One region of the Mycobacterium sp. DBP42 genome, then DNA from elsewhere that is predicted to be linked to it. Evidence: predicted binding sites of a transcription regulator. Region 1 holds the regulator's gene; each other region holds the start of a gene.

Region 1 (2,268 bases):
ACGACGAATTCGCCGATGACCACGGCGCCGATACGTCGGGCAGCTACACGCCGAGCACTGCCTACGGTGCCGGCGAAGCCGCGACAGCGCGATTCGGCGGGCCGGGCGAGGACGTGGCGAGTGCGGCGGCGTCGCCGTATGACGGCCCCACCGACACCGCGATCCCGGTCAGCCAGTGGGCCGCGCCCCGCGGCCCCGCCATCGGTTACGGAGTCCCGGGTGAGGAGGAGGAACCGCCGGAGGATTCCGCACAGCTGGTCGGGGAGCGCGGCTTCGACGACGATGACGACTTCGACGACTACGAGGACTACGAGGACGACGACTACGAGGACGACGACTTCGGCGACGAGGATCTCGACACGCCCATCGATGCGGACTTCGAAGAAGTTGCCGAGGGCGAGGACACCGACGGCGAAATCGAAGCGGAGCTCGCAGACGACACGTTCGACACCGGGGCGTTCGCGGGGGCGACCGGCGGTGTCCCCGCGGCGCCGGGCTTCTCGACGCTGAGCGGCATGGCCCCGCCGAGCGACCAGGACAATGTCGACACTGCGCCCACCCGGGTGATCACCGAGGCCGAGGCATACAGCAGCACCGAGCCCCACAGCGGGCGCCATGCCGCCATCGAACTGGACGAGATCCCGAGCGCCACGGCCATTCACCTACCGCTGGACGACCCGAATCGTGCGCCGGAGGGCTACCCGATCAAGGCCGACACCAAGACCGGCCGATACTGGGCACCCGACAGTAGTGAGTATGACGATGCGGTCGCCGAGATTTGGTTCGCCAGTGAGGAATTCGCGCGCACCAACGGTTTTGTCCGAACCGACTGACCCAGCGTCCACGGGCTGAGCTACCGGGCTCCGGCCGCCTTTCGGTGCGGCCGGCCCGGCCATCGGTCCGTCAGATCTTGCGAATCACGGTGACGACCTTGCCGAGCACCGCTGCGTCGTTACCGGGGATCGGCTCGTATGCCGGGTTGTGCGGCATCAGCCAGACCTGACCGCGGGTCCGCTTGAACGTCTTGACGGTGGCTTCGCCGTCGATCATGGCTGCCACGATGTCACCGTTGTCGGCCACGCTCTGCTGGCGCACCACCACCCAGTCGCCATCGCAGATGGCCGCATCGACCATCGAGTCTCCGACGACCTTGAGCAGGAACAGCGAGCCCTCACCGACCAGTTCGCGGGGCAGGGGGAAGACATCCTCGACGGCCTGCTCGGCCAGGATGGGACCGCCCGCGGCGATGCGCCCGAGCACCGGAACGAAGGTCGGCTCGGGTAGTGCATCGGAACCGGTCACGTCGGTCGAGACCACCGCGGCGGCCGGATCCTCCGCACCGCGCACGTCGACCGCACGCGGCCGGTTGGGGTCGCGTCGGAGATAGCCCTTGCGTTCCAGGGTGCGCAACTGATGGGCGACCGACGAGGTCGAGGTGAGGCCGACCGCGTCCCCGATCTCGCGGATGCTGGGTGGGTAGCCGCGACTGGTCACCGATGCGCGGATGACGTCGAGAATCGTCCGTTGCCGGTCGGTGAGGCCCCCCTCGGCCCGGCGTGGACCCGCGCCGTCCGATTCGGCCGGGGTGTCGGTGCTGCCGTCCCTGCTGCGGTCGTCGCTCATGAGGCCGAATGTAGTCGTTGTTCGAACATTAATCAAACATGTGTTCGACGTGTGTTGTGGGCGTGTCTGCAGGTGGGTGCGGCGTGCGCCGCTGTCAAGGGGTGGGCGGGCCTGGTGGCCCGAACTTGTCGGTGGGCTGTTCTATCGTTTGGCAACAGTTCGATCACATGTTCTATCAATCGAACACTTGAGCGACTATGTTCGAACACAAGAGCGAAACGTCTCACCGAAAGGCAGTCAGATGGCGATCATCGATATCCCCGCCGATAGCCGTTCCCGCGCTGTTCGGGCCACTCCGCGGTCGCAGGGCCCCCGCGCCCAGTTCGGCGCTGGTGCTCCCAGGCCGTTGCGCCGGGTCCAGCGGCCCTCGCCCACGCGTCCCGCCGGCGGTTCGGTTCGCTACCGCGGGACCGGGGTGTTGATGTCGCGGGCGTCCCACCGCAGCCGGCCCATCACCCCTGTGACGACCGTCTTGTTGGCACTGGTGGCAGCCGGCATCACGATCTGGCTGGGTTTGGTGGCCCAACTCGGCGGGGTGATGGGAACCGACCCCGGCACGACTCCGACCGAACTCGCGGTGGTGCAGGTGAAGTCGGGGGAGACGCTGCAGCAGGTGGCCCGGCGCGTCGCCCCCGACGCCCCGGT
Region 2 (2,268 bases), on a different contig from region 1:
TGACCGAACACCCCCGCCTCCGCAGGCGTCGTCGGGTGGGTGGGCCGGATGAGCGTGACGTGCGGGAGCACTCCGCCGGAGCTGGGGCGGCCCGAGTGGGACAGGTAATCACGGACCAGTTGCCCGAACGCGTCGGCACGCCGCCGGGTGGTCGAGCGGGCATCGGGCGATCCATCCGGCAGTGGGACGGGCCGGCACAGCGGGTCCAATGCGGCGAACAGTTCTTCACCGGTGAGCGCATCGAGGTCAAGGGTGGCGCTGATGCGGCCGTCGTCGTTCTGGTTCAGGGTCATCTCGTTGAGGTCGGTGTTCTCGGCGACCGGCACCACCGCCTCCTGCGCTGGTTGGGCCGACGCCCGGCTGATCGCAATCTCGCGAGCCTTCGCGTTCACTGCCGACGGCGTGTTCTGGATCATCAGGGCCCGCACCACCTGGGCCCTGTCCTCGTCGGATAGCTCGACACGGTCGTGGATGTGTTTGACGCCCTTCCCGACCGCATCTGCGAAGTCGATGCCCAACGCCCCGAGACGTTGCTGCCGAGTCACCGCGGGCAAGGTGTGCGCGACGCGTCCGACTCGTGCTGCCCGATACGCCGCCGCAGGGGCCACACCCAGCCCAGTCAACAGGTCCGCCCCGGTGCGTAGATGTTGGCGGGCCGGGATCCCGGCGCGTTCAGCCGCTGCGACTGCCTGGGCGATCACAAAATCGAACAGATTGCCGGCGATGACCGCAGCCGCGAGGACCGCCAGCAGCGGCTGGTCATCAACCACCCGCCGGGGACTATCGAGTAGATGAAACAACCGGCGATCAGCGTCCTCGTCGGGAGTCGGTGACGGGGTGAGGTCATCGATGAGCACATCGATGACGGTGTCCAGATAGGTGGCGTCCATGACAGATACCCAAGCTTTCAACAAAACGGTGGCACGCGGGCGTGCGGTGCGGTCGACAAACATCGACTCCGGCAGATCCTGGCGTCCCAGGAACGTGTCGAGCCAGTGGCGCGGGCGAAGCTCTCAGTTGCCCTTCCGGGGGGAGAACTTCTATTCGAACTTGTGTTCGATCCTACGCCTCGTGATGACCTACCGCAAGGGGTCACATCCGGAGGACACCGGGGACGACATCACCCGAAAGTCGTTCTACGAGTTGGGTGACCGCCGTCGACTACGGCACGTCCCGCAACGCCTCCGCGAACTGCTCCAGGTCCTCGGCCGTCGTGTCGACGTGGGGTGAAACCCGCAGCACCGGCTTGGCCATCTCGAACGGCGCCCGCGCGAGTTCACATGCGGTGGTGACGATTCCGCGTTCGACGATCAACCAGGCGCGCACCCCGGCCGGATCGGCGCCATCGGTGGGTTCCAGCGTGGTGATCGCGGTGGGCTCGTCGACGGGTTCCACCACCCGCCATCCGGGGACGCCGGCCAACACCTGCCGCGCTGTGCGGCCCACCTCGGCGAGCCGCTCCCGGACGACTTCCGGTCCAGCGGCAAGGTGTTCACCCAGCGCGACCGAGTATCCGACGCGGGTCGCGGCATTGTGCTCACCGTGCTCGAAACTCTGCAGCACCGTCACCGGCACATCCCAGTCGGCCGGCGGCACCCGCCGTTGCAGTTGCGCCACCAATCCGGGCTGTACCGCAAGGAACCCCACGCCGCGTGGCCCGGCCAGCCATTTGCGCGACGACGAGTAAAGCGCGTCGGCGCCGACGCTACAGTCCAGATGCCCGAAGGCCTGCGCAGCGTCGACCACGATCGGAACGCCCGCCTCGCGGCACGCCGCGACCATCTCGGCCAATGGCTGAGCCACTCCACGATGGCTGGCCAGCGCGGTCAGGTGCACCAGCGCCGGAGGATTCGCCGCCAGGGCACGCAACGCCTCCTCGACCACGACCCGGCCATCCCGGTCAACCGGCAACGCGCGCACCTGAAAACCGTTGGCGGCCATGATCGCCAAGTTCGGCCCGTACTCGCCGGACGGGCAGGCCAGGGTGCGCTCCCCCGCCCAACTGCCGAGCAACAGATCCAGGGAATCGTTGGAGCCCGAGGTGTAGACCACGTTGGCGGCGTCGAGCCCAGTGAGTGCGGCCACGGCCGCCCGACCTGCCGCGAGCACCGGCGCTGCCGCCTCGGCAGCCACGTAGCCGCCGACTTCGGCCTCATGGCGGGCATGTGCGGCGACGGCATCGATGACCGCGTTGCTCTGCCGCGAGCAGGCACCGCTGTCGAGGTGTAGCCCGGCCACCTTCGGGCGGGCGTCGGCCCACTGCTGCGC
Region 3 (2,268 bases), on a different contig from region 1:
TCATCAACATTGGTGCGTCCGCCTTGGGCGAAGTCTTGTTGGGCGTGATGTACCTGGCACTTGTTGCCGCACGCGGTACATCCTGGCCGGGTGCAGCCGCGCTCGCGTGCGAACAGCATCAACCGCTGAGCCAGGGTGGCGATACGTCGTGTTCTGCCAAGGTAGAGCGGCATATTGGTGTGTTTGTCGTACACGGCCAGATAGTGCCAGGCGTGGGCGGCCAACCGGATCACATCGGGGATCGAGAGTTTGGTGCCGCCGGCGGTGATCGCGACCCCGGCGCCGGCCTCCAGCTCCTGCAGGGTGGTGGTGGCCACGATCGAGACGGGTAGCCCGTTGTATTGGCCGAGTCCGCCCGACATCAGCGCGCTGCGGACCAGGGCGAGCAGGGCGTCGTGAGTGCGTTGGGCTGGACTGCGGGTGTCGGCATCGATCTGATCCTGGGTGGGTGTGCCGCTGGTGCAGGGGTTCTCGTCGTCGGGGTTGCACATGCCCGGTGCCGCGGTTTTGGCGTTGACGGCTTCGAGGCCAGCGCGTAGTTCAGGGTTGATCCAGCCCGAGATGCGCGACGAACCGTCGGGCTGTTGGTGGCCGATGACGATCCCGCGGCGTCGTGCGCACTGTTCGTCAGCGGGTTCAGGTCCGTCCTGGTTCAACAGATACAGCGCCTCGTTGACCGACTGCTGCAGGGCCTCGGGGGCGTTTTGGGCGGCGACGGCTACCAGCTTCTCTTCGAACCGGGCGCGGTTGGTCGCATCCACCCACTGTGGGCATTTGCGAAAGAACGATTCGAGGATCTCGATGTGTTCGGAGTTGACCCAGCCACCGGCCTGGGCCGCTGCGGTCGCTGACCGCAACGGCGGCAGGGACTCCCCGGAAATCGACGTCCGGGGCGCGAAGTGCAGTGCGTCGCGGTAGCGGCGGCGCGCCTCCGTCCCTGACACCCGCAGCCGGATACGCAGCGCCTCGGGCCAGGACTTCGCGCCGATGCGGGCCGCTGTGCCCTGCTCGGCGAGTGCGGTGATGGCGGGGTGCTCGATGGTGGGGATCAGGTTGCGGGCCTCCTGCAGGCCTGAGCACACGTCGAGCAACTCCGCGGCCGACAGGGCGGTGAAGGGTATCGACTGCAGGTCGGCGACTGCGGCCGCCAGTGCGGCGAGCTTGCCGGTTACCCCGCTGTCCATGTTTCGAACATTAGTTCGAGCATCTGACAGATCTGGCTGGTTTGATGCTGCAGTGACAAATGAGGTCAAAGTTTTCTCGGACCGCCCTCAATGTCGCCGACACTCCCGGGCAGTAGGCTCCCAACCATGCGAGTGGGTGTTCTCGGAGCAAAAGGCAAAGTCGGCGCGACCATGGTGCACGCGGTTGAATCCGCGGAAGATCTGACGTTTTCGGCCGGGGTCGACATGGGCGATCCGTTGACCCTGCTCACAGATGCCAAGACCGACGTCGTCATCGACTTCACCCACCCCGACGTGGTGATGGACAACCTGAAGTTCCTCATCGACAACGGAATTCACGCCGTCGTCGGCACCACCGGATTCACCTGGGACCGCATCGAACAGGTGGAGGCCTGGCTCAAGGCAAAGCCCGAGTCCGCGGTGCTCATCGCGCCGAACTTCGCCATCGGTGCGGTGCTGTCCATGCACTTCGCCCAGCAGGCGGCGCGGTATTTCGAATCGGTCGAGATCATCGAACTGCACCATCCGCACAAGGCTGATGCGCCCTCGGGCACGGCCGCGCGCACCGCAAAGCTCATCGCCGAGGCGCGAAAAGGTATGCCGCCCAATCCGGATGCCACCAGCACCGGCCTGGAGGGGGCGCGGGGCGCCGACGTGGACGGCGTGCCGGTGCACTCGGTCCGGTTGGCCGGCCTGGTCGCACACCAGGAGGTGCTGTTCGGCACCCAGGGGGAGACGTTGACCATCCGCCACGACAGCCTGGACCGGTCCTCGTTCGTGCCGGGCGTGCTGCTGGCCGTGCGCAAGATCAGCGAGCGGCCGGGTATGACCATCGGCATTGAACCGCTGCTCGACCTGTCGTGAGTGACGGCGCGCGGTCGCTGCGCATCCAACTGGTGATCGGCTTCATGTGCCTGGCGCTGATCGTCTACTTCCTGATGCTGGGGCGCACCGCGTGGGTCTTCATCACTTCGGGCGAGCCGGCCGCGATCGGGCTGGGCCTGGCGCTGCTGGTGTTCCCACTGATCGGCATCTGGGTGCTGGTCACCACCCTGCGGGCAGGCCTGGCGCACCAGCGGCTGGC

The links. The regulator LexA, encoded in region 1, represses DNA repair genes until DNA is damaged. The targets are predictions, from matches to a motif close to CGAACANNTGTTCG.
Region 2: E0T84_RS00825 (HNH endonuclease signature motif containing protein) is a predicted target of LexA. The motif match lies at 1,046-1,059, and genes of this name have one in related genera.
Region 3: E0T84_RS09815 (HNH endonuclease signature motif containing protein) is a predicted target of LexA. The motif match lies at 1,189-1,202, and genes of this name have one in related genera.

Annotation. Positions count from the first base shown of each region.
Region 1 covers NZ_VCMY01000011.1:59,760-62,027, forward strand. Annotated here, with positions in the region: gene E0T84_RS13485 (LGFP repeat-containing protein) at 1-833, shown strand, start outside; gene lexA (transcriptional repressor LexA) at 904-1,623, opposite strand; gene E0T84_RS13495 (LysM peptidoglycan-binding domain-containing protein) at 1,865-2,268, shown strand, end outside.
Region 2 covers NZ_VCMY01000001.1:160,916-163,183, reverse strand. Annotated here, with positions in the region: gene E0T84_RS00825 (HNH endonuclease signature motif containing protein) at 1-890, opposite strand, end outside; gene egtE (ergothioneine biosynthesis PLP-dependent enzyme EgtE) at 1,162-2,268, opposite strand, start outside.
Region 3 covers NZ_VCMY01000006.1:214,202-216,469, forward strand. Annotated here, with positions in the region: gene E0T84_RS09815 (HNH endonuclease signature motif containing protein) at 1-1,184, opposite strand, end outside; gene dapB (4-hydroxy-tetrahydrodipicolinate reductase) at 1,311-2,048, shown strand; gene E0T84_RS09825 (hypothetical protein) at 2,045-2,268, shown strand, end outside.